4 regions of the Cobetia sp. LC6 genome follow, and region 1 is predicted to be linked to each of the others. Evidence: predicted binding sites of a transcription regulator. Region 1 holds the regulator's gene; each other region holds the start of a gene.

Region 1 (7,319 bases):
TGTCTTCGTCCTCATCCATCCCCGCCATCGACATCACCTGGTGCTCGGCGTCGCCACGGATGACGTCGACCACGTCATCGATGGTGATGCGACCCAGCAGGTTGCCATCGCCGCCGACCACGGGCGCCGAGATCAGGTCGTGCTTCTCGAACAGCGAAGCGACTTCGTTCTCCGGCATCAGGGCCGGGATCACCACGCTGTCGGTGTCCATCACTTCGCGCACCGTGACGCCGGGGTCCGAGACCAGCAGGCGGTTGATGGGCAGCGCACCGATGAATTCATCGCGTCGTGAGACGACCAGCAGGGTATCGGTGGAGTCGGGCAGGCGCTCGTGGCGGCGAATGTAGCGCAGCACCACGTCCAGGGTGATGTCCGGACGAATGGTGATGGTGTCCGTGTTCATCAGGCCGCCGGCGGTATCCTCCGGGAAGGACAGTACCGTTTCGACGCGCAGGCGCTCCTGCGCCTCCATGGAGTCGAGGACTTCGAGAATCACCGTATTCGGCAGGCGCTGCAGGATGTCGGCGACATCATCCGGCTCCAGGTTCTCGGTGGCGGCGAGAACGTCGACGGCGTCCATATCCTTGAGGAAGTCGGTCTGGATGTCTTCGCCAAGGTATTGGAGGACATCGCCCTGCAGCTCGGCATCGACCAGCTCCCAGAGCAGATTACGCTCCTTGGGGGGCGAGGATTCCAGCAGGTGGGCCACGTCCACCGGCGCGAGGCCGCGATTGAGCATGCGTCTTGCCTGTTCCAGCTCGCCGCTTTCCAGCGCCTGTGACAGGCGATCAAGTCTTGGCTTGAGTTTACGAGACGTCTTGCTCATCTGTCGGCTTCCCCTGTCGACATGAAGGACAGTGCTGATTCTACCATTGGCGTAGGGGGGCGCGTCGACAAAAGAAAACAGTGTTTCTTATCAAAAGAACAATCCACGTTCCGTCACTGGCGCAAAAGCAGCGTTGCATGGCTGCCAAGGCAAGGATAGGTGCAGGGCCAAGGATAAGGGTAGGCGTGAGGGCAGGTGCAAGAACAGGCGCGAGACGCCCTGCGTAAACAGTGATGGAGCTGCCCAGGGGGCGCTGCGCGAGGGGGCTGACCGAAAAGGGAGCGGGCCGAAAGGAAGGCTGTGCGCAAAGGGCGAAAGGGGCAGGGAGGCAAGCGCCAGAAGAACGTGTCGCAATGCACATCCCTGATGTACAGCGCTAATGCATGGCGCAAATGTACAGCGCTGTCAGTGGCGGTTATTCGTCTTCCTCGAAACGCGCCTCGAACAGCGCCTCGATGGCCAGCATCGCCTCATCGGCCTGTTCGCCCTCGACATCGATCAACAGCGTGGTGCCGCAGGGTGCGGCAAGCATCAGCAATGCCATGACATTGGCTGCATTGGCGCGTCGCTCGCCATGGCTGACCATCACCGTTGCGCAATAGGGCGCACAGCAATTGACCAGCTTGGTGGCTGCGCGGGCGTGCAGCCCGCGGCGGTTGGTCAGCGTCAGCTCACGAGAGGGCATCGCGATGCTCCTGCTGATCACTTGTCTCACCTGGGTTGCTCAGCGCGGTATGAATGCCCAGCTCGCGGTGACGCAGGCGCACCTCAGGCAGGCGCTCGGCAAAGTAGCTCGCCAGCTGCTCGCACAGGTAGACGCTGCGATGCTGGCCGCCGGTACAGCCCACGGACACCGTCAGGTAGCTGCGGTTGCTGTCCTGATAGGCGGGCAGCCAGCGTTCCAGCCAGCCGGCGATATCGTCATGCATCGCCTGGACGGTGGGGTAGCGCTGCAGGAATTCGGCCACGCTGTCATCGCGACCGGTATCGCCGCGCAGATTGATGTCCCAGTACGGGTTGGGCAGGCAGCGGGCATCGAACACCATGTCGGCGTCGGTCGGCACGCCATGCTTGAAGCCGAAGGATTCAAAGGTCAGCGTCAGGTGGCGAGAGCTGTGCTGGGCGACCTGCTCGGTGATCCGCGAGCGCAGGTCGTGCACGCTCAGGTTGGTCGAGTCGATGACCAGATCGGCCTTCTGGCGAATCGGGGCGAGCGTCTTCTGCTCGATCTCGATGGCCTCGGCCAGGGTGTGGTCGTTGTCGCGCGTCAGAGGGTGACGACGCCGGGTCGCCGAGTAGCGTTCCAGCAGCACTCGCGAATCGGTGGTCAGGTAGACGACCTGCACGTCCATGCCACTCTGGCGGACGTTGTCGAGCAATTCGGGGAAGCGGGTCAAGGCTTCCGGCAGGTTGCGGGCATCGATGGAGACCGCGATACGTCGGCGTGCCGGGCTGTCCTGTTCGAGCTGATCGACCAGTGGCGCCAGCAGCATGCCGGGCAGATTGTCGATGGCATAGTAGCCAATGTCTTCCAGCGCCTGGAGAGCGATGGATTTCCCGGAGCCGGAGCGGCCGCTGATGATCACGATCTTCATGAAGTGCTCTCCAAGGGCGAGGTCAACGTCGAAAGAATGCAGGGGTGGGGCAGAAGGTTGCCCGCTATCAGTGCGCTGTACGTCGGCCGATGGGAGGCCAGCAAGACGAAAGCCCGGACGATGTCCGGGCCTGTGATTCAGCGCGCCGGTAATTCGGCGATGGCTTGGGTCAATGCCTCAAAGAGTGCACGCTGGCTGTCTGCCTGGCGCAGGGCCGAGCGATTGGTCGGGGAATTGAGCAATTCCGCGACCTGCCCGAGCAGCGTCAGATGGGTCTCGTCCGCTTCCTCAGGCACCAGCAGCACGAACAGCAGATCGATGGGTTCTCCGTCGATGGCATCGAAGTCGATGGGTTCACCGAGCTTCAGAAACGCAGCGATTGGTGTCTTGCAATGCGGGCTGCGTGCATGGGGCACGGCCACACCGTGGCCGATGCCGGTCGACCCCAGTCTCTCGCGCCCGATCAGGCGCGAGAAGACTTCCTGGCTATCCAGGCTGGGAATGTTCTGTGCGATGAAGGTGCTGAAGAATTCAAGCACCCGCTTCTTGCTCCCCCCGGGGACACCGTAAAGGGTGCGCTCGGGGGGAAGGATCTGATCAAGTGTCATGGCTGAAGGTCAACGGGTCCCGGTGCCCTGAGCACGAGCCTGGGACTTTTCCTTGTGTTTGACCAGCTGGCGATCCAGCTTGTCGGCGAGCGCGTCGATGGCAGCGTACATGTTGGGGTCTTCTGCCAGGGCGTGGAGGTCAGCGCCTGCTGCGTGCAAGGTGCAGGCAGCCTGCTGGCGCTCCTTCTCGATCGACAGTGTCACCTGAACATTGGTGATGTTGTCGTAATGCCGTTCGAGGCGAGCGAGCTTCTCGTTGACGTAATCGCGGAGAGGATCGGTAAGTTCCACATGATGCCCGGTGATATTCACTTGCATGGACACGCTCCTTTATCCAGCGGGTTGCCATTCAATTGTAACCCTTTTTGACTACGAGCAAACCCTGATCGGACGCTCTGCAACAGGCTTGACGACCACCGTCTGGCGATGTTTTCGCGCCCTTGCCAGCGGCATCAGATGTCGTGAGCGTCTGTACCGACAATGCCCAAGCTTTGCGCAAAGATCAACGCTGCGCTGCATCGTGGCTCAGTGCTTGTCTTCAACTCAGTGAGGGGTAACGGAATGGACTTCAAGGTCACGCTTGAAGGGTGGTGCATGAAAGGCGCGCAAGAAGGCGGGTTTTCGTCGCCAATCCCTGCATGTACGCCGCCTTTCAGGCGCTTGGGTTGCGTGGAGCAAGCGGCGTGCCGGAAGGATCACCGAGTGACATCCCGGTGCAATACGGCTAAAAGTGACTTTAAAAACATGCGATTGACGGTAAATGATGCAGCCGGAATGATGGATTTTTGCCATCATCCTGCGCGCCATGATGGGCCATTGACGAGCGGTTGACGGAATGACAGGGCGCGCGCCAGGCGCGCCGGTGTCAGTAATGTCAGAGGCTGGTGAGAGAGAAAACCAGTGTTTGAGGTTGGCGGCAACGGCCATGATAGGAGGGAGACCAGGCGCATGGCAGCCGCAGGTGACGCATCAGGCCAGACGCTTGCGCTCGCTGGAGGATGGGATGCCCATCGCTTCGCGATACTTGGCCACGGTACGGCGTGCGACCTCGATGCCATCGCTGGCGAGCAGATCGACCAGGCGTGAGTCGGAGAGAGGCTTGCGAGCCGGTTCTTCCGCAATCAGCTTGCGGATGCGGGCACGAATGGCGGTGCTTGAGTGGGCGTCGCCACTGCCGCTGCCACCGACCTGGCTCGAGAAGAAGAACTTGAGCTCGAAGACGCCGCGCGGGGTGTGGATGTATTTCTGGGTCGTGACCCGCGAGATGGTCGATTCGTGCATCTCGACCACTTCGGCGATGTTGGCCAGAATCAGTGGCTTCATGCCTTCCTCGCCTTGCTCGAGGAAGTCGATCTGGCGCGCCATGATCTCGCGGCCGACCTTGAGCAGGGTGTCATTGCGTGATGACAGGCTCTTCATCAGCCAGCGCGCTTCCTGCAGGTTGTCCTTGAGGAAGGTGTTGTCGGCGGACTTGTCGGCACGCTTGATCAGTGCGGCGTATTCCGGCTGGATGCGCAGCTTGGGCAGCGCTTCCGGGTTGAGCTCGACCTGCCAGCCGTGGCGGGTATGACGCACCAGTAGATCAGGGATCACGTAATCGCTGGCGGGCTCGCCCCAGGCGGATGCCGGACGCGGATCGAGCGCGCGCACCAGGCGGATGACGTGATCCAGCTCGTCATCGTCAAGGCTCAGTCGGCGCTTGAGCAGCTTGCGATCATCGTTGCCCAGTGCCTCGAGGAATTGACGTACCAGGCGACGCGCCTGCGCCAGCAGCGGCAGATCATCCGGCAGCAGCGCCAGTTGCAGCAGCAGGCACTCGCGCAGGTCGCGGGCGAAGACGCCGGTCGGGTCGAACTGCTGCAGACGCAGCAGTACCTGCTCGAGCTCGGAGGCCTTGAGGCCGGGCAGGCCCTGGCCGCGCAGACCATCGACCAGCTCATCGAGTGACAGGCTCAGGTAACCGGCACCGTCGACGGCATCGATCAGGCTCTCCGCCATCTGGCGTTCACGGCCATCGAGGTCGGTCATCGCCAGCTGCCAGCGCAGGTGGTCCTGCAGGCTCTCGACGCTGGTATTGCGATCGAAGTCCGGCCCTTCTTCGCTCCCGCTGCCACTGCCGGAGCTGGTCAGGCTACCGGCGTGGTCCTGGTAGAGGTCCGACCAGTCACTGTCGAGAGGGTATGCCTCGGGAATCTCGCTCGAGGAGTCGGCAGTGGAGATCTCGCTCGTATCCTGTGTCTCGATGACATCCAGCGACTCGTAGTCCTCGTCGAGCTCCAACATGGGGTTGGACTCGAGGGCTTGCTGAATCTCCTGACGCAGGTCGAGCGTCGACAGCTGCAGCAGCTGGATCGCTTGCTGAAGCTGCGGCGTCATGGTCAGCGAGGTGCCGAGGCGGAGTTGCAGGGTGGGTTTCATGGAGTCAGTCAATTCACGGCAAAGGAACGTGCTTACTACGCTATACCGTGACTCGGGCCACTGACAAGTGGTTGCAGTGAATATTCAAGCAACTTGCATGCCATGTTTACACCAAGGTGGTATGGACGTCATGCATGCGCCTGATGTCAGACATGAAAAAGCCGCTACGCGATAAAATCACGCAGCGGCTTATGAAGCTTTCGCCGTGGGAGGGCTCAGCGCATCCGCTGGCCCTAGAGCGTGAACTCGTGGCCCAGGTAGACGTCGCGTACCTGCTGGTTGGCCAGGATGGAGTCCGCGTCACCGTGAGCGATGATCTGACCATCGCCGACGATATAGGCGGTGTCACAGATATCGAGTGTCTCGCGCACGTTGTGGTCGGTGATCAGCACGCCGATGCCACGGTCACGCAGTTGACGCACGATGCTCTTGATCTCGCCCACCGAGATGGGGTCGACGCCGGCGAAGGGCTCATCGAGCAGTACGAAGTCCGGCTCGGTGGCCAGTGCGCGGGCAATCTCGACCCGACGACGCTCCCCGCCGGACAGGCTCATGCCGGCACTGGCACGAATATGCGTGATGCTGAATTCCTCGAGCAACTCTTCAAGACGTGCCTTGCGGCCATTGCGATCCAGATCCTTGCGGGTTTCCAGAATCGCCATGATGTTGTCGGCCACCGACAGCTTGCGGAAGATCGACGCCTCCTGCGGCAGATAACCGATGCCGGCGCGTGCGCGTTGATGCATGGCGGCAGCGGAAAGGTCCTTGTCGTCGATGGAGACGTTGCCGGCATCGGCGCGCACCAGCCCGACGATCATGTAGAACGAGGTCGTCTTGCCGGCGCCGTTGGGGCCCAGCAGGCCGACGATGTCACCCTGACGGATCTCAAGCGAGATGTCCTTGACCACCTTGCGGCCCTTGTAGGCCTTGGCCAGATGGCGAGCGCTCAGCGTACGCGGGGTAGCAGCAGTCATGACTCAGTTTTCCTTGCTGGCATTGGCGCCGCGCGGCGTCAAAGTCATGTGTACGCGACCGCCTTCGGTCTGCTGTGCCGTCTTGCTGTTGTTGGCGTTCACCTGGCGCTTGTCGAGGAAATACTCCACGTAGCCGCCTTCGAAGGTGTCATCGCCTTTCTCGAGACGCGCATTGCCGACCAGCTCCACGCGGCGCTCCAGCGCATGATAGCGGATGGTGTCGGCCCAGCCCTTGACCAGCTTCTCGTCGGGTGCGGGTTGCTGTTCCAGGTAGGCACGCTTGCCGGTGGCCTTGACCAGCGAGATCTCGCCGCTGCCGGCGCGGCTGATATCGACGCGGCTGGCATCGAGCTTCATGCTGCCCTGGCGCATCTCCACCTGGCCGGTGTAGGTGGCTGTGCCGGCCTTGTCATCGAGAGACAGGGCGTCCGCGGCGATGTTGATCGGCTGGCTGGCATCACTGTCCAGCGCCATGGCGGCCGGGGCGAAGGTGGACATGCCCAGTGCCAGGCAGAGCGCCATGACACCGCTGTTGAGGGTCTGGCGACAGGCCGTCAAGGGCTTGCGAGTCGTGGAAGTCATGGTGGCTCCTTGGCATGACGGGGTCGCCGCCCGAGCAATGATGCCATCGAGCGGCAGGGAAGAAGGTGTTGCGGCGCGGGTCATGGCGCGACGGCCAGCCCGGCAGGTTCATTCACCGCTGGCAGGCGCTGCCTCGAAGGTGCTGTTGATGCGCCCGTCATCGGTAGTGGTGCTGTCGGTGCCCGAGTCGATGCGCTCGGCTTCCTTGCTGGCCTCGCTCTGGCCCGTGCCGGGTTGCAGGACGCTGCGCACGCGGCCCTGCAGCACGGCGGAATCCCGGGAGAGGTCGGCGCTGAAGCTGTCGCTTTCGACATGC
Region 2 (7,319 bases), on a different contig from region 1:
CCGACCACGAGCGCGACACCCTGGTGCGACTGGTGCATGACTTCGGTGGCTACGTCAGCATGCGCGCCAACCCGGGCCGCGCCGACACCCCCTATGAGCTCAATATCAGCTACTTCGATGCGCTCAAGGGCACGCGGCGCGGCCAGGACCCATGGCAGATAGAGCGTTTCATCGCCAGTCAGACCCTGATGCTGAGCCTGCAGGGCATCCCGGGGCTGTATATCCACTCGCTGACCGCGACCCCCAATCACCAGGAAGGCGTCGAACGCGATGGCCATCTGCGCGCCATCAACCGCCGCAAGTGGCAGCGTGATGAACTGGAAGCGCTGTTGGCCAGCCCCAACACCGCAACCCATGAGGTCTTCCACGCCCTCAAGCGCCGGATGGCACTGCGCCGCAACGAACCCTGCTTCCACCCGGATGCCGACCAGAATGTCTTCGATGTCGGCCCGGACTTCTTCGTCTTCGAGCGTGTCACCCATGAAGGGCGTCGCTTGCTGTTCGCTCTCAATGTCACCGATCAGCCGCGCGTGCTGCCGCTGCCGGAAAGCTGGCAAGGCGTCGCGCTGACCGACCATCTGTGCCACGACAAGGCCTACGATCCCACCATGGCCCGCCGCCCCTATCAGGCGGCCTGGCTGATGGAGCAAACCGTGCGCCCGCCGGCCATCGAGGTCGTCTGACGCCCGCGCTTCTTCCCTCTGCCCACGACAACGGGGCTGCCACTGGCAGCCCCGTTGTCGTGGGTCTCGCTGTTTCCCGCCGCGAGCGTTACTGGTTGTCCAGCTCCACCGCTTCGTGCATGCGCTCGAGCAGGTCCGGTACGGCTGACTGCACCCGGTTCCAGCTGGGGATGAAGGGCTTGTCGCGCGGATTGTCGAGGAAGGCGCTGCCGGCATCCATGATGTTGGAGGCGAACAGCTCCACCGCCGCTTCCTCGCTGTGGCGGTCCACCGTCAGACCATTCATGACGGCATCGTTGTAGTAGGTCTCGATCAGGTCCAGCGCGATACGGTAGTAGGTCGCCTTGATGGTGCGGAAGGTCTCGCCGTGCATCTCGACGCCCAGCGTGGCCAGCTTGCGATACATCGCCTTGGCGATATCCAGACTCATGCGATTCAAGCCGCCCAACGCATCTTCCGCGGACAGCGGCTGGTGCTTGTGATCATAGGCATCGGCGATGTCCACCTGACACAGGCGCTTGGTGGAATAGTTGCGGTGGACCTCGGACAGCACGCCGATCTCCAGCCCCCAGTCACTGGGAATGCGGATGTCCGCCAGCACATCGGTGCGCATCGAGAACTCGCCGGACAGCGGATAACGATAGCTGTCGAGATAATCCAGGTACGGCAGCGGGCCATAGACCTTCTTGAGCGCCCGGATCAACGGCGTGACCATCAGGCGTGCCACGCGGCCATTGAGCTTGCCCTGGGCGATGCGCGAGTAGTAGCCCTTGCAGAACTCGTAGTTGAACTGCGGATGGGCCACCGGGTAGATCAGCCGTGCCAGCAGGCCGCGGTCATAGGTGACGATATCGCAGTCATGCAGTGCCACTGCCTCGGCTATGCCCGAGGCCTGCACGTAGCCTGAGCAGTACCAGACATTGCGCCCCTTGCCGGCCTCCATCGGCGCCAGGCCATGCTCGGTCAGCTCCTCATCCAGTGCCCGCAGGCGCGGCCCGTCGTTCCAGAGGATGCGGTGATGCTGCGGCAGGTGTGAGAAGAACTCCTTGGCATGCTCGAACTGGTCACGGTCGGCGCGGTCCAGCCCGATCACGATCTCGCTGAGGTAGGGCACCTGGGCCAGCTCCTCGACGATATGCTTGAGGGCGGGACCTTCCAGCTCGGAATACAGCGACGGCAGAATCAGGCTCATCGGTCGCTTGCGGGAGAAGCGCATCAGGTCCGCTTCGAGATCTTCCACCGGACGATCGGTCAGGTTATGGAAGTTGGTGATGATGCCATTCTGGTAAAAATCGCTCATGTCAGCTCCTTGTCATGCCGAAGACACGCATCAGGCAGGCGTCAGGCGCCCAGACCTCTGGATGTCCATTCTTCCGGCTGGCCATTGGCCAGCCAGTGACGCAATCCCTCGACCCATCCCTGCGGTCCGGGGAGATTGGCGCGAAAACAGCGGCGTTCATCCGCCAGTTGCGGATGATCGGCAAGCTCCAGATCACGCTGTGAGGTATCACCGACGCCGGGAATCAGCACAGCGTTGTCGACGGCGGCCAGCAGCGGCAGGTCATTGGCGCCATCACCGAAGCCCAGCGTCCAGGGGCGCACCCGCTCGCAGAGCCGGTAGCGGGCAATCAGATAGCGCGCTGCCACGCCCTTGTCGCTGTCCCCGGTCACATGGTGGAAGCGCCCTCCACGTGTCAGCTTGAGGCCATGGCTGGCCAGACGCGCACGAAAGTCCTCGAGACGCTCCGGCGCGTCACGCCACACCAGCGGCTCACTGGCATCACGCTGTCCCGCCAGGGCCGCATCCTCCTCCCCCAGCCCCGTCAGCTCGCTGACTCTCGCCACCGACATCGAGGCGAAGCCCTCGAAGGCGAATTCCCCGCTCAGCTGATCCAGTACCGCGAGAATCCTGTCGCGGGACATCGCCACCGCGATACGACACAGGCCGTGTGCATCCGGAGCGCCGGCCGCTTCCAGCGGGTAGGCGCTCAGCCAATCGGCAGGCAGCGCCACCACGCCGCCGTTCTCGGCGATCCATGGCTGGCCCGCCAGGCCCAGCGAGTCCATCAGCGGCGCCAGTTCCGCCGCCGTCTTGGAGGTATTGGGGACGACCCAGACACCGCGCGCGCGCAGGCGGGTCAGCCAGCTGCGCGCCGGGCCCGGCGAGTAATCGTGGTGATCCAGCAGCGAGCCATCCAGATCGGTCAGCAACAACAGCGGTGCTTGAGTCTCTGACATGTGAACTCTCCTCGTGAAGTGCTGCAGCGTGTCGGGGGTCACCTCGACAGGATCTCGTGGCACCGGACAGGCATTGCAAGAGCATTGCAGGGAATGTGCCAAGATGGTGCATCTGCCATGACAGCCTGCCCACTCTCATCGTGGCTGTGTTTGTGTGTCCGCTCATTTGCACCATAAAAGAGCACAAAGCCTGCCTTGCATGATGTCACGCCTCATGGCGGCGCAAATCCAACGTCACCAACGACGACGCCCTCGCATCTGCGAGGGCGTCGAGTCTACGGCTAAGTCTATTGAGCCTAGACCAGCCACAGCGACAGTTGCGGCCACAGCAGCAACATCGCCAGCACGCACAGCTGGATGGCGATGAATGGCAGCAGCGAGACGAAGATATCCTTGAGACTGATGCCTTCCGGTGCCACGCCTTTCAGATAGAAGGCGGCAGGCCCAAAGGGGGGCGACAGGAAGGACACCTGCATGTTGACCGCGAACAGCACGCCGAACCATACCGGGTCGTAGCCGAGCTGCACGATGATCGGCACGAAGATCGGCAGTGTCAGCATCGCGATGCCGATCCAGTCGAGGAACAGCCCCAACAGCAGCAGGATCGCCATCATCACCATGATGATTGCCAGCGGCGGGATATCCAGGCCGAGGATCATGCTCGACACGAAGCGGTTGCCGCCCATCAGGTTGTAGACCCCGACCAGCGCCGCCGCGCCGATACCGATCCAGATGATCATGCCGCAGGTGTTCATGGTCTGGGACAGCGCGCGCTGCATCAGGGTGATGGAGAACTCACCGCGCAGCATCACCGCCACCAGCACGCCGAAGCTGCCCATCGCCGCGGCTTCGGTCACCGAGGCCACGCCACCGTAGATGGAGCCCAGCACCAGCCCCGCGATGACCGCCGGCACACCGATGGCCTTGAGAAGCTCACGCTTGCTCTGGAAGCTGGCGCGGCGCTCTTCCTCCGGCATTACCGGCCCCAGTGAAGGGTTGCGCAGACAGCGGATCAGCACGTAGATGATGTAGCTTGCCATCAGCACGATGGCCGGGGTGATCGCCGCGGTGAACAGGTCCGCGATCGACTGGTTGGCGATCAGGCCATAGATGATCAGCACGATGGAGGGTGGCATCATGGTGCCCAGCGAGCCGCCGGCACACACCACGCCGATGGCGATGTGCTTGTCATAGCCGAGCCTGAGCATCTGCGGCAGCGCCAGAATCCCCAGCAGCACGATCTCTCCGCCGATGATGCCGGACATCGCGGCGAGGAAGAACGCCACCACGATGGTCTGGATCGCCACGCCACCGGGCAGGCGCCCTGCCATCACGCGCATGGCATTGAACAGGTCCCTGGCGATCCCCGAGCGGTCCAGCAGCGAGGCCATCAGCACGAACATCGGCACTGCCACCAGCGAATACTCGGTGACGAAGCCATAGACACGACTGGTGACCAGCGGCAGCGCCATCGGACCGAACCAGCCGAAGGTGTAGGCCAGCGCGACCAGGCCGGTGACGAAGGCCAGCGGCAGGCCGGTGACCAGCAGCGCGAAGATGCCGCCGACCAGCAGCATCGTAGCCGTTGCGATATCCATCAGCGCAGCTCCTTGTGGTCAGCTGCGGCGCCGGGAGTGGCGTCGGAGGCGTCATGAGACTCACTGCCACCCTCAGGCGGGCGGGACGAGAAGAAGGTCTGGTAGAGATGCCACAGCGCCTGCAGGGTCATCACCGCCAGCGCGAACAGGATCACGCCCTTGGTCAGCGCCGGAAACGGCGGATTCCATGAGGTGCCGGAGCGCTCCAGCTGCCACTCGCCCAGCGGACTGTGCGAGGCACGCCAGAACATCACCCAGCCTGCGTAACTCATCGCCAGACAGAAGACGAACGTCATCACGTCATTGAAGCAGTCCAGCACGTAGCGAAAGCGCGTGCCGACCAGGTCGTAGAGCACACGCACGCGAATGTGGCGATTATTGGCCAGTGCCGCCGGGCCACCCAGCGCGAAGCTGGTCGCGACCAGGAAGATCACCGTCTCATGCACCCAGGAGGTCGGCGAATCGAGGCCATAGCGCATCACTACCTCGAACACGCTGATCGCCATCGCCAACAATACCAACCACGCCGCGGCGCGCGTGCCCTTGCCGACCAGACGGTCCAGCGGCGTGCGCGTGCCCAGATTCGGGTCGTGGTCATCCGACGCCTCGGGTAGCCCCGGCGACGCCACATCATGTTCTGCCATATCGAATTCCTTGCTGACTCGCTGCCTCAAGGAGAATCGGCGCGCCCAGTGAGCACGCCGACCTTGATCTCCCGCGTCTTTATCGTTCTGCCACCTCGTGGCTGACAGAGTGGCTATCCGCGTGGCTAGCTGACTGGCGCCACGCGGCAACTGGCGCCCATCCCGCGCGCAAGCCGGCTCACATCAGGTTGCGGTCGGTCAGGAAGGTGACCACGGACTCGTAGACCTTGCCGGTCAGCTCGTTCTTCTCGGCCCATACCTTCCATTCCTGCTGGGCGATGCGACGGAACTTGGCGCGCTCTTCCGGCGCCATGTCGATCACCTCGATATCCGGATTGGCGCGCGCCGCGCTCACCGCCTTGAGGTCACGCGCCTTGAGGGTGAAGACCATGTCGTAGGCCATCGCGTCGGTGGCGGTCTCCATGATCGCCTTCAGATCCGCCGGCAGGCCGTCCCAGATGCCCTTGTTCATCGACACCGCCACCATCGGCAAGGAGTGGAAGCCCGGGTAGGACGGGTACTTGGCGAAGCTGTGCAGGCCCTGGTCATCATTGGTGGCGAAGACGGTGTAATCCGCCGCGTCGATCACGCCCTTCTCCAGGCCGGTATAGACCTCGGAGCCCGGCAGGTTGACGGGCGCCGCGCCGGCCTTCTGGAAGATGTTGTAGACCATGCCTTCCGGCGCACGCACCTTGAGGCCCTTGAGGTCATCGACGGTGCGTACCGGCTTCTTGGAGACGAAGGACTCAAGCCCGGTGGCGCCCGCGCCGATCAGGTGCACGCCGTAGGGCTCGACCAGCTCGTTGTAGAGCTCCTCACCGCCGCCGTGCTGCATGTACTCGAGATATTCCAGCGGGTCACCCCAGGCACCCACCAGGTTGCCCAGCATGCCGAAGGCCGGATTCTGGCCCGAGAAGTAGGACGGATCGGTCAGGTGGCCCTGCAGGATGCCGGCGCTGACGGCGTCCAGCGTCTGGTTGGCCTGCACCACGGCATTGACCGGCAGGATCTCGATGGCGATGCGGCCATCCGACATGGTCTTGATGCTGTCAGCCCAGGCCTTCTTGACCTCGAACTGCGGCTCCCCCGCCGTCTCGGAGGTCTGGAAGGTCCATTCGTATTCGGCCGCCCAGCTCGGTGTGGCGATCAGCGTGGCGGCCACGGCGGTGGACAGGGCCAGCGCCTTGAGCGTGACACGGGCGGGAGCGGCAGTGGTGAGCGGTGAGGTAGTGGAACGCGGCATGGTGAAACTCCTGGCTTGTTGTTATGACGTGTTATGACGTTCTGTGGTCAATGGAAGACGTGCAGACACTTTCCGGCGTGGCGAAACGCCGCGAGGTGCCGTTCACTCGCTTGACAGCGGTGCAGACAGGCTGGGCAGCTGGCCGAAGCGGCGCAGCAGCTCCAGCGGTTCCTGGGCGCGCCCGGCAGGATGGCTGCCTTCAGGGCCTGCAGGCATGGCCAGCCCGAGGTCCTGGCCGGTGCGGTCCAGCACATGCAGGGTCGCGGCGTGGGCGGCATCGGGCTGGCGCAGACGAATCGCTTCCATCACCGCGCGATGGCGGCCGAGGCTGTCACCCAGCTCCGAGGCATTGTGATTGGAGGTCGCCACCAGCAGGCTGATCGACGGCTTGAGCACATGGCCAAGCTGCGCCCAGATGACGTTGTGGGTCGCGGCGAAGATGGCGTCGTGGAAGGCGATATCGGCGCGGTCGAACTCCTCCATGGCGCTGCCACCATGCACCGCTGCGGCCATGCCGTCATAGGCCTGCTCGATGGCGGACAGGTCCTGGGCGGTGGCCTCGGTGGCCGCCAGGGCGGCGACGAAGGGTTCGATGGAGATGCGGAAGGCGTAGATGTCCCGCGCCAGCTGCGGATGCGGCATCGCGTAGCGTGTCATCCAGCCGGTCACGCGCGGATCGAGCAGATGCCACTCGCTGAGCGGATTGACGCGGGTGCCCTGGCCGGTGGTGCGGGTGAGAATCCCGGCATTGACCAGGCTCTGGATCGCGGTGCGCACGGTGGCGCGGCTCTGGGCGTGCTGATCGCACAGGTCCAGCTCACGAGGAATCAGGCTGCCCGGCGGGTAGCGATTCTCGAAGATGGCCTGCGCCAGCCATTCGGCGACATCGACACGCGCGGTCGAGGTGTCGCCG
Region 3 (7,319 bases), on a different contig from region 1:
TGTGGTGATCGACGGCATGGCCACCGATGCGCTGACCATTCGCGACAAGCAGTTCCCGGTCTGGAGTCGCGGCGTCGCTTCGCTGACCACCCGCTTCGCCGGAATCGGCGGCGCACTCAACGTGCCGGTCAGCATCGGCGGCGTGGTCGTCAATCCGGGCGATGCCATCCTTGCCGATGAAAGTGGCGTCATCGTCATGGCGCCCGAGGAAGTCTCGGCCATCGCCAGCCACGCCATCGAGGTGCAAGAAGCCGAAGACGTGCTGCTGGCGAAGATTGCCGACGGCGCCTGCCTGCCAGACCTCACTGGTTCCAGCAAACTGATCGAGGAAGTGAACGCACGGGGTTGATCCCCTCGCTTGATGCCCTTGCGAGACGCTGTTTCTTTAGAGAGATGCTGAAAGCAAAAAAGGCCACCAGATCGCTCTGGTGGCCTTTTGGGTTCTGACACGGTCTGTAAGACACGGTCTGTAAGACACGGTCAGTCCGACACGGTTGTAGGACACGGGCTGAGGGCTGCCCATCACTGATGGGTGATCACCGCCTCGCAGCTGACCGGAAAATTCAGTGAATTGGCGATGAAGCACAGCGCATGCGCCCGGTGGTGCAGCTCATGGGCGAGCGCGATATCGTCACCGGCGGCCAGCGTGATCTCGGGGCGCAGCACGATGGAGGTGAAACGTCCCGCCTCGCCCTCGTTCTCTGCCTGACTATTGCCAACAGCGGGCGTGCCTTCCTGCATCGTGCCCTCGGCGTGGTCGTGATAGCTCATGACACGAATGCCGGCCTCGGCACACAGGTGCAGATACCAGAGCTTGTGGCAGGCCGAGACGGAGGCCACCAGCATGTCTTCGGGGTTCCAGCGGGAAGCGTCGCCCCGAAAAGCGGGGTCGGCGGAGCCTTCCAGGCTCGGCTTGCCACTGACACGGGCCACGAAATCACGCTCATAGGCGGTGTAATGGCGGGTGCCATCACCGCGATTGCCGGTCCACTCAAGTTCAACCGAATACTGGTGTCGTCTGGACATCGTTGTCTGCTGCTCTCTGAAGGGAAACCGCGTGCGCGGCATGACGCGCAGTCTGATACTTCTGCCTGATTAGGCATCTGAACATCATCAGCACGCGAGAAGTCATCGTAGGCCGATGATAGGATTGAATCGATCGCACTCTGACAGGATGTCACGCATGGCGTTTGCCGTAACACGCTCCCTTGGGGCAATTCCCGGGCTGGCCGCCGCCGCCCTGACGCTCGGACTGGGCCTGAGCTTGTGCCTCATCACCCCCGGCGCCTCGGCACGCGCCGAAGCCGCACAGTTTCGCCCCACGCCCAAGGTCATCAATACGCTGAGCAGTACCTACGGCTTCGTCATCGCCCAGGACATCACCCTGTCACGCATCGCCGAGGAGTATCCCGGCCTCGCGCCGGATGCAGAGCTTGCCTCCGCCTATTTCGACAATGCCTTCCCGAACATCACCCATCGCCTGGCGGACAACCTCGCCACTTTGATGGGGCGGGAGCACGCACGCGAAGTGCTGGATGGCATCCGCCGTCAGATAAAGACGCAACTGGATTCGCAACTGACCACCGACAAGCTGACCAGCGACTTCGCGGCCCGCTTCATCGAGGCCATTCATCTGCGCGCCCAGGGGGAATACCTGCCCTCGCCGTTCAAGGAATTTCTGCTGGCGACCAAGTATCAGATCGAGCCGGTGTACGAGCTGTACGACGGCTATTTCCAGCAGTTCCACACCAAGGGCCATCCCAAGTCACTGGGCATCAGCCTTGCGCTGCACCTGCCCGCCTCGTGGTCTGCCGCCGAGGGACGCCTGCCGCATATCGTGCAGAAATGGCAGAGTCAGGCGGGTACCGGCACCGACATGATCATCCTCGAAATCTATGACCTGCATGGCGAGACTGTCAGCGACGCGCAGCTCAAGGTGATGGCCGCCACGGACCAACTGGCGCAATGGGCGCCCATCAACAGCCAGATGCTCGACTCCGGCCTGACCCGAGTGGATCACCGTCAGGTCTACTGGTTCGATATCGCCATGACACAGCGACACCAGGGCATGCCCATCACCTCGCAGACCCGCGAATACGGCCTCTTCCTCGACGACAAGCTGATCCGCCTGCACTGCACCAGCTACCACCCCACCGCCGACGGCACCACCTACGCCAAAGCCAAGACAGACCTCGCCGTCGACGAGGGCTTCAGCGAGATCAAGCCGTTATGTGAGGGAGTGATGGGGAGTCTGGTGGTGATGCAATGAATATAGTGTACCTTAGCTGTCGGGCCCGGATGATTGACTAATCGATTGGTCATCACATAGATCCGACACATGGTAATTATTTTAACAACATATGCTTCAACTTCCTCACCACCGTCGGCTGACTAATCCCTGCCCTCTTGGCTATCGCATAGGTGCTGGGCAGCTCGGCAGCCATCTCGCGTAGCCATTGTGCTTCGATGCGTGCCAGGCCTTCCTTGAGGGTTTCGTTGGGGCCGAGCTTGGGGGTTGGCATGGCTACTGCCCCCTCAGCGGCAGGCGCTGAGGGGGAATTGGGACTATGAGAGTTATCGGCAGTGGTAAAACTTTCAGTAACGCCTATTCCATTGGATTTTTCATTACTGAAGCCAAATGAACTGCCTAGTCCATTAGCGTTATTCGTGGAACAGGTGTTGAGCAGTGTTTTCACTGAATCGCTGTCAATGACATCACTGGGGGCGCTGAGCCAGGCGCGTTCCAGCCAGTTTTCCAGTTCGCGGATATTGCCGAGCCAGTCCTGGCGCATGAGGATGGGCCATAACGAGGCGTCGAGGAGTTTGCGGCGACCATGACGTTGATTGAGGCGAGAGAGGTGTTGCTCGATCAGGGCGGGAATGTCTTCGCGGCGTTCGCGTAGCGGTGGCAGGCTGACGGGGAGCACATTGATGCGGTAGTAGAGGTCGAGGCGGAACTGTCCCTGCTCGACGCGGGCGGCGAGGTCTTGATTGGTGGCGACGACCAGCCGAAAGTCGGCGCGGCGGGTGGTGGTGTCGCCCAGGCGGGTGATCATTCCGTCCTGAATCACCTTGAGCAGCTTGGTCTGGGTGGCCAGCGGCAGCTCACCGATTTCATCGAGGAACAGGGTGCCGCCTTCGGCCTGCTCCATCAGGCCCGCCTTGCCACGGTTACCCGCGCCGGTGAAGGCACCGGCCTGATAACCGAACATCTCGGACTCGAACAGGCTTTCGGGAATGGCGCCGCAGTTCACCTCGATGAAGGGGCCGTCGGCGCGTTGGCTCCAGCGATGCAGTTGATGGGCGAAGGCCGTCTTGCCGACCCCGGATTCGCCCAGCATCAATACCGTGGCGTTGGTGGGCGCGACCCGCTTGAGCAGCAGCGCTATCTCCCGCATCACGGGGCTTCTGACCTGCAGCTCGCCCAATTCCAGCGCGGCGTCTTCGCATTCCGCCTGCTCGCGCGCGGCCTGCTCGCACAGAGCACGCCCCTGCTGCGCGTCATGGGTGGTCTGCTCAGCAACTGAGCGCGCACTTCCCCCGCCCAGCTCACTGCCCCGCGAGTTGCGGCGCAGGTGATCCGTGAAACGCTGCTGGAGCACAGCATATTCCTGCTGCAACAGCTGGATATCGGTGAGGTCCATCGAGCGGCTGACCACGCACTCAAGCTTGCCCGCGACGAATACCGGATGCGCCTGCGCCACCACTCGCCGCCCGGTGGCGGTGAGCTGCATCATCTGCAGCGCGCGCCCCGTACGCAGCACCTCCAGACTGATCGATGGCTTGAGCACGCCACTGGCTTCCAGGTCATGCACGTTGGCGGCACACAGCTCCTCGCGGGTCATGCCATAGACCGCCGCGGCGCCGGGGCTGACATCCAGCACCTGGCCATCGGCATTGACCACGAAGTAGTGATCGTGAGCGGTGTCGATGATGGTCTTGAGAATCTGACGGTCGAGCTCTGACATGGCGGGTACCTCATGGTCGAGCCTGTGAATCGGGCGGGGCTTTCTGTGCTTCTTTTCGCAGGTCTTTCTCGCAGCTCTTTCTAACAGCTCTTTCCAGCAGGTCTTTCTCGCACTGCGCTGAAGACAGTCTCGATGATGCCTGAATGTGATCCACAAATGAATCAGTGATCCATTTTTGAATCATCAATGCCGCACTGGTGATCCACAAATGAATCACCCAGCAACCTCCGCCAAATAAAACTCAATAAAATCAATTGACTAAAAATTGGCATGGTTACTGCAATGCTGGAGTATGCGCCAAGGAGGATCGCCGGCTTTCATCACACCGTCCGGTCGGGCGATCAGGCGATCGAACACAATACCCCGCTCGCCGTCAGCGTATCGCGAGCAACTCAAGACCTGGAGAGACAGATGAGCGAGTTCAATCAGCCGCTGGGCGGCAACGACATGCCACGTTTCGGCGGCCCGGCCACCATGATGCGCCTGCCGGCTCAGGAAACCGCGGAAGGCCTAGATGCCGCCTTCATCGGCATTCCGCTGGACATCGGTACCTCCAACCGTCCGGGCGCGCGTCTCGGCCCGCGTCAGATCCGTGATGAATCGCGCATGCTGCGCCCCTACAACATGGCCACCCGCGCCGCGCCCTTCGACAGCCTGCAGGTGGCGGACATCGGCGATGTGCCGATCAACACCTTCCACCTGCCCAAGAGCATGGACATCATCGAGCAGTTCTACGATGAAGTGCTCAGTCACGACTGCGTGCCGCTGACACTGGGCGGCGATCACACCGTCACCCTGCCGGTGCTGCGCGCCATCGCCAAGAAGCATGGCCCGGTCGGCCTGATCCACATCGATGCCCACGCCGACGTCAACGACCACATGTTCGGCGAGCCCATCGCCCACGGCACGCCGATTCGTCGCGCCCAGGAAGAAGGCCTGCTCGACAGCCAGCGCGTGGTGCAGATCGGCCTGCGTGGCACCGGCTACTCCGCCGATGACTTCGACTGGTGCCGTCAGCAGGGCTTCCGTGTCGAGACCGCCGAGATGTGCTGGTTCAAGTCACTCGCGCCGTTGATGGCCGAAGTGCGCGACATGATGGGCGATCGCCCGGTGTACATCACCTTCGACATCGACGGACTGGACCCCTCCGTCGCCCCCGGTACCGGCACCGTGGAAGCCGGCGGCCTGACCATGCCCCAGGGCATGGAAATCGTACGCGGCGCGCGTGGCCTCAACATCGTCGGCGGTGACCTGATGGAAGTCTCCCCGCCCTACGACACCAGCGGCAACACCGCGCTGATGGGCGCGACCCTGCTCTACGAAATGCTCTGTGTACTGCCGGGCGTGCAACAGCGCGACTGATCCACGAACGACCCACGAATGACCTGCTGTCCTGCTGCACCCGCGCCGGGGGCTTGTCCCGCCCTCGGCGCACACAGAATCACCCGACACGATACGGCATGATGCATCACACGATGCACGGCTAGAGCCTGACCATTACAACAAGATCTAGGTGACCCGAATGACAACCAGCATCGACCCGACGGCGGATCACACGCCGTCCCGCTCCAGCCCAAGCGCCGATTCACCTTCAGACAAGGTGCACAAGGGTGAGAAGGCTCAGAAAGAGCTCATCGCCACCCGTCCCGTTCCGCTCACGACTCACGGAGTCATGAAATTTCTGCTGCCGTCATTGCTCGGCGTCAGCTTCTTCCTGGTGCCCTTCAGCACGGGTGATACCATCAACATCGGCATGGGCCTGATGGCCGATTGGCTCAAGGCGACGCTGGGCGGCGCACTACCCGCCATCGCCGTCGCGGTGCTGTGCCTTTCCGTACTGCTGACCGGCTTCGTCAAGCTCGCCAAACCGGTCTGGGCACGTCAGGGCGCGGCACACGAGCTGTTCGATGTCTCGCCGGTATGGTTTGGCATGCGTGCCCTCGGCGCCATCTTCGCGCTGATGACCTACTTCCAGTGGGGCCCCACTCAAGTGACGGCGACCTTCACCGGCGGCGTGATGCTCAATGATCTCGCGCCGGTACTGCTGACCTTCTTCTTCTTCGCGGCCATTCTGCTGCCGCTGCTGGTCGACTTCGGCTTCATGGAATTCATCGGCAGCCTGGTACGCCGTCCGTTCCGTGCCATCTTCAATCTGCCCGGGCGCAGCGCCATCGATGCCACCGCCTCATGGATGGGCTCCGGCACCGTCGGTGTGCTGATCACCACCCAGCAGTACGAGCAGGGCTTCTACAGCAAGCGTGAAGCGGCGGTGATCGCCACCAACTTCTCGGTGGTCTCGATCGCCTTCGCATTGCTGGTCACCAGCTTCATGAACATCAACCACCTGTTCGTGCCCTTCTACCTGACCGTGGTCATCGCGGGCCTGATCGCCGCCGTCATCGTGCCGCGTCTGCCGCCGCTGTCACGCAAGCGCGATGACTACCACGAGCCGGTCGGCTGCCAGATCAGTGAAGAGAACCAGAGCGGCTGTGGCGTGCTGCGCTACTCACTCGGTATGGCCGTCGCGCGCGCCGAGCATGCGCCGGGCCCGCTCAAGCTGGTGAAATCGGCCTGCTTCAACGTGGCGGACATCTTCCTCGGTCTGCTGCCGGTGGTGATCGCCATCGGTACCGTGGCACTGATGCTGGCCGAGTTCACGCCCGTGTTCACCTGGCTGTCCTACCCGATGATTCCGCTGCTGGAGCTGCTGCAGATTCCCCACGCGGCAGAGGCAGCCCCCGCCACGCTGGTCGGATTTGCCGACATGTTCCTGCCGGCGGTACTGGCCAAGGACATCGACAGCGAACTGACCCGCTTCGTGATCGCCTGCCTGTCACTGACCCAGTTGATCTACATGTCCGAGATCGGTGCCCTGCTGCTCAAGTCGAAGATTCCGCTCAAGCTGTGGGAGCTGGTGGCCATCTTCGTGCTGCGCACACTGATCACCCTGCCGATCATCGCTGGTATCGCCCATCTGTTCGTGTTCTGAGCCATCGATTGAACTGCTAGTTGAGCGACGACTCGCACTCGACTGACACCGCTTCGCGACCGACTCCTTTTCCTCATGACTTCAGGGGGCGCCACGGCGCTCCCGTCTGCCGGATAGACTGCCATGACCTGTGCTGAACTCCTGATCCGATTGCTGCGTGACACCTACGGCGTCGACACCGTCTTCGGTATTCCCGGCGTACATACCGTCGAGCTCTACCGTGGCCTGGAATCGGATGCCGATCCCGCCGCGAGCAGCATTCGCCACGTCACCCCGCGCCATGAACAAGGCGCTGGCTTCATGGCCGATGGCTATGCCCGCAGTACCGGCAAGCCCGGGGTGTGCTTCATCATCACCGGCCC
Region 4 (7,319 bases), on a different contig from region 1:
CATTGCCTTCGTAGGTGAGCAGGTCCTCGCGCTCGGCATCGCTCAGCCCGGCCAGCCGACCGTGATCACTGGCGGCCTCGGCGGCGAACCAGTCACGGATGGCGTACTCCCCGGCATGCCCGAAGGGCGGGTTGCCGATGTCATGCCCCAGGCAGCCGGTCTGGACGATGACACCGAGATCCGACGGCGTGATCCAGTCGGGCAACTGCTCCTTGAGCTTCTCGCCGACCATCATGCCCAGCGAGCGGCCGACGCAGCCGACCTCCAGCGAGTGGGTCAGGCGCGTGTGGATGTGGTCGTTGTCGGTCAGCGGATGAACCTGGGTCTTGCGCCCCAGGCGACGGAAGGAACCCGCGAACACGATACGGTCGTGGTCCTTGTGGAAGGGAGTCCGCCCCATCTCACGCGATACGGTGCCCGGTGCGTCATGCAGGCGACTCGGTTCCAGCAGTCGCTCCCAGCTCATCGATGACATCAGGCAACTCCTTGGCAGGCGCCGAGTGCTGGCGCCGGCGAGCAGATAACAGGTGAATGACGCGCATGAAAAAAGAGAACAGGGATTGTGGCACCCTGTTCTCCTTGTCTCCAGCCCGCTCAAGTCATCCTCAGCTCGCCAAGATTGCCCTCGAACCCGCTCAGGCTGTCCTCAGTCCTCGGCCAGCGCCGGCAACAGCACCTTGAGCTTGCGGGTCAGGGTGTTGCGCCCCCAGCCCAGCAGCTCGGCGGCTTCGCCCTTGCGACCACCGGTATGCTTGAGGGCCGTCTCGATCAGAATACGCTCGAAGTCGGGCACCGCTTCTTCCAGCAGATGGGTATGACCGGCGGCAAGCGCGCGGTCTGCCCACTCGCGGAAGGCACCACGCCAATCGCCGGAGGCCGCCTCGGTGCCGCTGGCATCTCGCAGCTCCGGCGGCAGGTCCTCGATCATCACTTCACGCCCCGAGGCCATCACCGTCAGCCAGCGACAGGTGTTCTCGAGCTGGCGCACGTTGCCCGGCCAGTCGAAGCGCGTCAGGTGTTTCTCCGCGGCCTCCGTCAGCACCTTGGGCTCGGTCGACAGCTCACGCGCGGCCTCGCCCAGGAAGTGACTCATCAGACGCGGGATGTCTTCGCGGCGCTCCGACAGGCGCGGCAGATGCACGCGAATCACGTTGAGGCGGTGGAAGAGATCCTCACGGAAACGCCCATCCTCGACCAGCTTTTCCAGGTGCTGGTGCGTCGCGGCGATGATGCGCACGTCGACCTTGACCGGCGTGATGCCACCGACACGATAGAACTCGCCATCGGCCAGCACACGCAGCAGGCGAGTCTGGGTCTCGGCGGGCATGTCACCGATCTCATCGAGGAACAGCGTGCCACCATCGGCCTGCTCGAAGCGCCCGCGGCGCAGCGCCGTGGCGCCGGTGAAGGCGCCCTTCTCGTGGCCGAACAGCTCCGACTCCATCAAGTCCTTGGGAATCGCGGCCATGTTGAGTGCGATGAACGGCTTGGCGGCGCGCGGCGAGTGCTGATGCAGCGCCTGGGCCACGCGCTCCTTGCCGGTACCGGACTCGCCGTTGATCAGGACGGTGATATGCGACTGTGACAGGCGGCCGATGGCGCGAAAGACTTCCTGCATCGCCGGCGCTTCGCCGATGATTTCCTTGGTCAGTCCTTCCGGCACGGCGGCGGGTGCCTTGGATTCACGGGCATGTGCCACGGCGCGCCGTACCAGCGCCAGCGCTTCATCGACATCAAACGGCTTGGGCAGGTATTCGAAGGCGCCGCCCTGATAGGAAGCCACGGCGCTGTCGAGGTCGGAATGCGCCGTCATCACGATGACGGGCAGGTCCGGGTATTTCTCGCGCACGCGCGCCATCAGGTCGAGGCCATCGGTTCCGGGCATGCGGATATCGGTGATCAGGACATCCGGACACTGACGCATGATGCTGGCTTCGGCCTGGTCGGCACGCTCGAAGGTTTCCACCTCGAGGTCGGGTTGTGCCAGAGCGCGCTCCAGCACCCAGCGAATGGCGCGGTCGTCATCGACGATACAGACGCGGGCAGTCTCGCTCATGTGTGATCTCCAGAAGTGCCGGCTAGCGGAATGAGTAAACGGAATTCGGTATGGCCGGGGCGCGAGTCACACTCGATCAGCCCCTGATGCTGGTGCAGGATGCCCTGGGCGATCGACAGCCCGAGCCCTGAGCCTTCGGCGCGCCCCGAGACCATCGGGTAGAACAGCGTCTCGCGCAGGCTCTCCGGGATGCCGGGGCCGTTGTCGATGATCGCCAGCTCGCACACCAGTCGGTGGCGCTCATGGCCCAGCGTGAACTGACGACGAGCGCGGGTCCGCAGCGTGATCTCCCAGGGCGCCTCTTCGCCCTCGTGCGTATCCGGACGGGGCTGCTCGTTGAGCGCCTGGGTCGCGTTGCGTGCGATGTTGAGTACCGCCTGGATCAGCTGTCCTTCATCGCCGATGACCTCCGGGAGGCTCGGGTCATAGTCGGCCGTCAGCTTGATGTGATGCCCTTCCGCCGCCAGCAGGGAGCGCACCCGCTCGGTCACCGAGTGGATGTTGACCGGTGACTGCAGCGGTGGCCGGTTCGGCCCCAGCATGCGGTCGACCAGATCACGCAGGCGGTCCACCTCCTCGATGATGATGCGCGTGAATTCCACCATCTGCGGTTCGGGCAGGTCACGCTCGAGGAGCTGGGCAGCGCCACGAATGCCGCCGAGAGGATTCTTGACCTCATGCGCCAGCCCGCGTGTCAGCACCTTGACCGCCTCCTGGCGGGCGATCAGCGCTTCTTCGCGCGAGATCTGCATCAGGCGGTCACGCGGTTCTATCTCGACCAGCAATTCATTGGCGCTGATGGGCGTCGCGGTGAAATCCACCGTCAGCGCTTCATTGGCCGCGTTGATGATCTCGGCCTCACGCTGGGTGTAGGGATGCTGTTCCTCCAGCGCCTTGCGCAGCACATTGACCAGGGTGTCATCCAATCCGGACATGTTGTCGGGCGTACTGCCCTTCACGCGCACCAGACTCACCGCCAGCAACGTCTCCGCGGCGGGATTCATCCAGACCATCTGCAGTTGTGAGTCCAGCACCATCACGGCAGTGTTGAGGTGTTCGAGCAGTCGTTGATGCATGGGTTTGTTCGCCATCTGCAGTACGTCTCCCTGTTCTGCAATAACCGCGCCAGTCTGGTGCAGGCACCGAGAACACGGCGTCCGATGCTGTGCAACCATTTCTGGTCCCTCATATTGGCACCAAAATGGTGCAGGCGAGAAATCGCGCTCGAGCTCGTGTTGCTTCACTCCGCCATCAGGCAAACCGATATCGACTGGCCCAGACACGAAAAAGCCGCCCGAAGGCGGCCTGTCAGCGAAGGAGAAACGCGAGATGAAAGAAGGCCGCCCAGACGCTGCTAGCCTCCGCCAGCATTGGCAGGATTGTTGGGATTGCGAGGCAGATTGACGCTGGCGCGTTGCACATAGACCACCTTCGGCTCGCTGGTCTGGCGTACGCGGCCGGTGGAATCCAGCAACTCCGCCTGGATGACATGCTTGCCACGCTCCAGCGCCGGCACCATGAAGACGGTACTGTGCATGGCGGATTGAGACGGCGCGCCATCCACGGTCACGCGCACCTTGTCTTCCGGACGCAGCTTGGGCTCGATCCCCAGGCGTACCGCCAGATTGCCCGCCTGCCCGGTCTGCAGCGTTTCCTCGTTGGACGGGCTCTGGATGGTGAAGGTGGTATAGCCACGGAAAGCCACATCCACCGCAGGCGCCCGGGTGCGGGTGCTCTCGCTGGATGAGGAAGAGCTCACGCGCGACGGCGTGCTGCGCCGCGGCGGCAGGGATTCCGTCGACGGCACCACGCTGAGCGGCGTCAGCTGCACCTTGCTGCCGCCCGCAGGCTGATCACTGAAGACCACGTTGCCATTGGCATCGACGTGGCGATAGACCTGAGCCGCCTGAAGATCGAACGACAGGCTCGTCAGCATCAGCGTCGCTGCCAGCAGCAGGCACTGCAGTGGCTCGGGGCGCGCTGCTGGCAGTGCACGCGAGTCAGTCGCGGGGTTCGCGACGCGCAGGGAGGATACGAAGGGCCACATCCGAAGATTCCTGAAGAGAGTCATGGGAGGCCAGAAGCCGCAGGCAGCTCCAGCGGGATTGGGTCTATCGGCAGGCGATCCTGCTGCCTGATGACAAGGCTAACAAGTTACAAAGCTTACCGCGTTGATGCCAGCATTTGGGGCCCTCGACAAGACGCCTGTGGGCATTGACTGTCACGCAAGGCTACCACCGCGCCCTGCAGGTCTGTCATCAGCATGGCCGATATCAGGGAAAAGGATCAGAGCAAAGAGTCAGAACGAAAAACAGGGCCACACCTGTCGGTATGGCCCTGCTGTCGTCATCGTCCGGGGCTTGCCTCCACCTGGAAGGTACCCCGTCAGATGGCGTGGCTAGCGAATGGCTGCCTCAACCTCTGCAGCGCCTGGACGCTGCTGTACTTAGGCGTTGCAGTGCTTAGACGCTGTAGTACATGTCGAATTCGAGCGGGTGAGTCGCCATGCGCAGGCGCTGGACATCTTCGCCCTTCAGCTCGAGGTAGGCATCGATCATGTCGTCGGTGAAGACGCCGCCCTGGGTCAGGAACTCACGATCGCCGTCCAGCGCGGTCAGGGCCTGTTCGAGGCTCTCGGCCACGGTCGGGATGGACTTGGCTTCTTCGGCCGGCAGGTCGTAGAGATTCTTGTCCATCGCGTCGCCCGGGTGGATCTTGTTCTTGATACCGTCGATACCGGCCATCAGCATCGCGGAGAACGCCAGGTACGGGTTGGCCGTCGGATCCGGGAAACGCGCCTCGACACGCTTGCCTTTCGGGCTGGCAGTGTACGGAATGCGGATGGAAGCGGAACGGTTGCGGGCAGAGTAGGCCAGCATGACCGGCGCTTCGAAGCCCGGCACCAGACGCTTGTAGGAGTTGGTGGACGCATTGGTGAAGGCGTTCAGGGCACGAGCGTGCTTGATGATGCCGCCAATGTAGTAGAGGGCCATTTCGGACAGACCCGCGTACTCGTCACCGGCGAACTGGTTGTCGCCATCCTTCCAGAAGGACTGGTGAACGTGCATGCCGGAACCGTTGTCACCGACCAGCGGCTTGGGCATGAAGGTCGCGGACTTGCCGTAGGCGTGAGCCACGTTGTGGATCACGTACTTGAGTTCCTGAACCTCATCGGCCTTCTTGACCAGGGTATTGAACTTGACGCCGATCTCGTTCTGGCCGGCGTTCGCCACTTCGTGGTGGTGAACTTCGACTTCCTGACCGATGGCTTCCAGGGTGTTGCACATGGCAGCACGGATATCGTGGAAGCTGTCGATCGGCGGGACCGGGAAGTAGCCGCCCTTCAGACGCGGACGGTGACCCAGGTTGCCGCCTTCCGGCGTGGAATCGGTCGCCCAGGCACCTTCTTCGGAAGAGATCTTGAACATGGAACCGTTCATCTCGTTCTTCCAGTGCACTTCGTCGAAGATGAAGAATTCCGGCTCCGGACCGAAGAAGGCGGTGTCGCCCAGACCGGTAGACTTCAGGTATTCCTCGGCGCGCTTGGCGACGGAGCGCGGATCGCGCTCATAGCCCTGCATGGTGGCCGGCTCGATGACGTCGCAGCGCAGCACCAGGGTGGTGTCTTCGGTGAACGGGTCGAGGAAGGCAGTGCCGTCGTCCGGCATCAGGATCATGTCGGATTCGTTGATGCCCTTCCAACCTTCGATGGAGGAACCATCGAACATCTGGCCGTTCTCGAAGAATTCCTCATCCACTGCACGCGCCGGGATGGAGACGTGCTGCTCCTTGCCCTTGGTGTCGGTGAAGCGCAGATCAACCCACTTGACTTCGTGTTCTTCAATCAGGGCAAGTGTCTTCTCAGCCATGGTAATTCTCCGATGGAGCCGGCGGCTCTGGTTACAGTTGGTGTCAGCGTTGTCTGGGGTTATTGCTCTATTTTGTAAGCCTTTTCTCTCATGGTCGGCGTCGTTATGCCAGCCATCAGACAGGATGCTCTAACAATGCAGCGAGCGTGCCAGAATGGCGCACGCCGCATCGTCGATTTCAGTAAGATCATGAATATGCTGAAAAAAAACATCATCATCTTCATGCATGCAGCACGAAAACCCGACCAAGGATGGGCCGACAAGGTGCAAAAATTCTTGCCGCGCAGTGCAGATTCATCATTTGGGTGCACCAAAAAACGTCATTGCTCCACGATGGTGCAAAATACTGGATCTCAAGTATTTCTCCGCTCACACCCGATGATCACGTCAGCATCACATTGCGGTCATTTCTTCCTTTCCTCCTGATGTCGGCCTCGACTCACAAGTTTTTTTCATGCGCGACAGGGGGGCGGAAAAGACTTGAGAGACAATCATTTGGGCACTTCAGACCAATTGAAGGCACTCGCTGACTCGCCTCGTGAATGCACGATGCTGGCAGGAGGCATGCCATGCCCCCTATAATGCGCCCCAAATCACAAGCGCCCGGTACGCGAGCGCCCATTTTCCGCACAGGTTCCCGTCGTGATCGAGAAACTTCGCAACATAGCCATCATCGCCCACGTTGACCACGGTAAAACTACCCTGGTCGACAAGCTCCTGAGTCAGTCCGGCACCCTGGACCGCAAGGCCGAGGGTCAGGAACGCATCATGGATTCCAACGACCAGGAAAAAGAGCGCGGCATCACCATTCTCGCGAAGAACACCGCGATCCAGTGGAACGACTACCACATCAACATCGTGGATACCCCCGGGCACGCTGACTTCGGTGGCGAAGTCGAGCGCGTGATGTCCATGGTCGATTCCGTGCTGCTGCTGGTCGATGCCGTCGATGGCCCGATGCCGCAGACGCGCTTCGTGACCCAGAAGGCATTCGCCCAGGGCCTGAAGCCGATCGTCGTCGTCAACAAGATCGACCGTCCGGGCTCTCGCCCTGACTGGGTCGTTGACCAGATCTTCGATCTGTTCGACAACCTGGGCGCGACTGACGAGCAGCTCGACTTCCCGATCATCTACTGCTCTGCCCTCAACGGCATTGCCGGTATGGACCCGGAAGACCTGAAAGACACCATGGACCCGATGTTCCAGTCCATCGTCGACATCGTCGAGCCGCCCAAGGTCGAGCTGGACGGTCCGTTCCAGATGCAGATCTCCGCACTGGACTACAACAGCTACGTCGGCGTCATCGGTCTGGGCCGCATCAAGCGCGGCGCCGTCAGCCCGGGTCAGCAGGTGTCCATCATCACCAAGGAAGGCGCTGTCCGTAAGGGCAAGAT

Evidence for each region. Region 1 encodes sigma-54, which starts transcription at its own class of promoters, with help from an activator protein. Its sites were predicted from a motif close to TGGCACNNNNNTTGCTNT; they were not measured.
Region 2: the regulator sigma-54 is predicted to act here: its motif matches at 3,005-3,022, upstream of QQF40_RS10325 (HAD-IIB family hydrolase).
Region 3: the regulator sigma-54 is predicted to act here: its motif matches at 4,235-4,252, upstream of speB (agmatinase).
Region 4: the regulator sigma-54 is predicted to act here: its motif matches at 3,167-3,184, upstream of glnL (nitrogen regulation protein NR(II)).

What each region holds. Positions count from the first base shown of each region.
Region 1 covers NZ_JASSPL010000001.1:37,710-45,028, forward strand. The annotation lists gene mgtE (magnesium transporter) at 1-826, opposite strand, end outside; gene QQF40_RS00175 (HPr family phosphocarrier protein) at 1,242-1,511, opposite strand; gene rapZ (RNase adapter RapZ) at 1,498-2,421, opposite strand; gene QQF40_RS00185 (PTS sugar transporter subunit IIA) at 2,559-3,029, opposite strand; gene hpf (ribosome hibernation-promoting factor, HPF/YfiA family) at 3,039-3,347, opposite strand; gene QQF40_RS00195 (RNA polymerase factor sigma-54) at 3,999-5,447, opposite strand; gene lptB (LPS export ABC transporter ATP-binding protein) at 5,681-6,421, opposite strand; gene lptA (lipopolysaccharide transport periplasmic protein LptA) at 6,425-7,003, opposite strand; gene lptC (LPS export ABC transporter periplasmic protein LptC) at 7,112-7,319, opposite strand, start outside.
Region 2 covers NZ_JASSPL010000007.1:131,779-139,097, reverse strand. The annotation lists gene QQF40_RS10335 (sugar phosphorylase) at 1-683, shown strand, start outside; gene QQF40_RS10330 (glycosyltransferase family protein) at 772-1,983, opposite strand; gene QQF40_RS10325 (HAD-IIB family hydrolase) at 2,025-2,921, opposite strand; gene QQF40_RS10320 (TRAP transporter large permease) at 3,218-4,519, opposite strand; gene QQF40_RS10315 (TRAP transporter small permease subunit) at 4,519-5,163, opposite strand; gene QQF40_RS10310 (TRAP transporter substrate-binding protein) at 5,342-6,406, opposite strand; gene QQF40_RS10305 (FadR/GntR family transcriptional regulator) at 6,509-7,319, opposite strand, start outside.
Region 3 covers NZ_JASSPL010000005.1:240,754-248,072, reverse strand. The annotation lists gene QQF40_RS08680 (RraA family protein) at 1-349, shown strand, start outside; gene QQF40_RS08675 (OsmC family protein) at 523-1,026, opposite strand; gene QQF40_RS08670 (hypothetical protein) at 1,184-2,269, shown strand; gene QQF40_RS08665 (sigma-54 interaction domain-containing protein) at 2,346-3,968, opposite strand; gene speB (agmatinase) at 4,380-5,330, shown strand; gene QQF40_RS08655 (YjiH family protein) at 5,641-6,957, shown strand; gene QQF40_RS08650 (5-guanidino-2-oxopentanoate decarboxylase) at 7,081-7,319, shown strand, end outside.
Region 4 covers NZ_JASSPL010000003.1:307,887-315,205, reverse strand. The annotation lists gene QQF40_RS06330 (deoxyguanosinetriphosphate triphosphohydrolase) at 1-475, opposite strand, end outside; gene ntrC (nitrogen regulation protein NR(I)) at 647-2,056, opposite strand; gene glnL (nitrogen regulation protein NR(II)) at 2,053-3,147, opposite strand; gene QQF40_RS06315 (DUF4124 domain-containing protein) at 3,411-4,103, opposite strand; gene glnA (glutamate--ammonia ligase) at 4,519-5,925, opposite strand; gene QQF40_RS06305 (hypothetical protein) at 6,061-6,351, shown strand; gene typA (translational GTPase TypA) at 6,568-7,319, shown strand, end outside.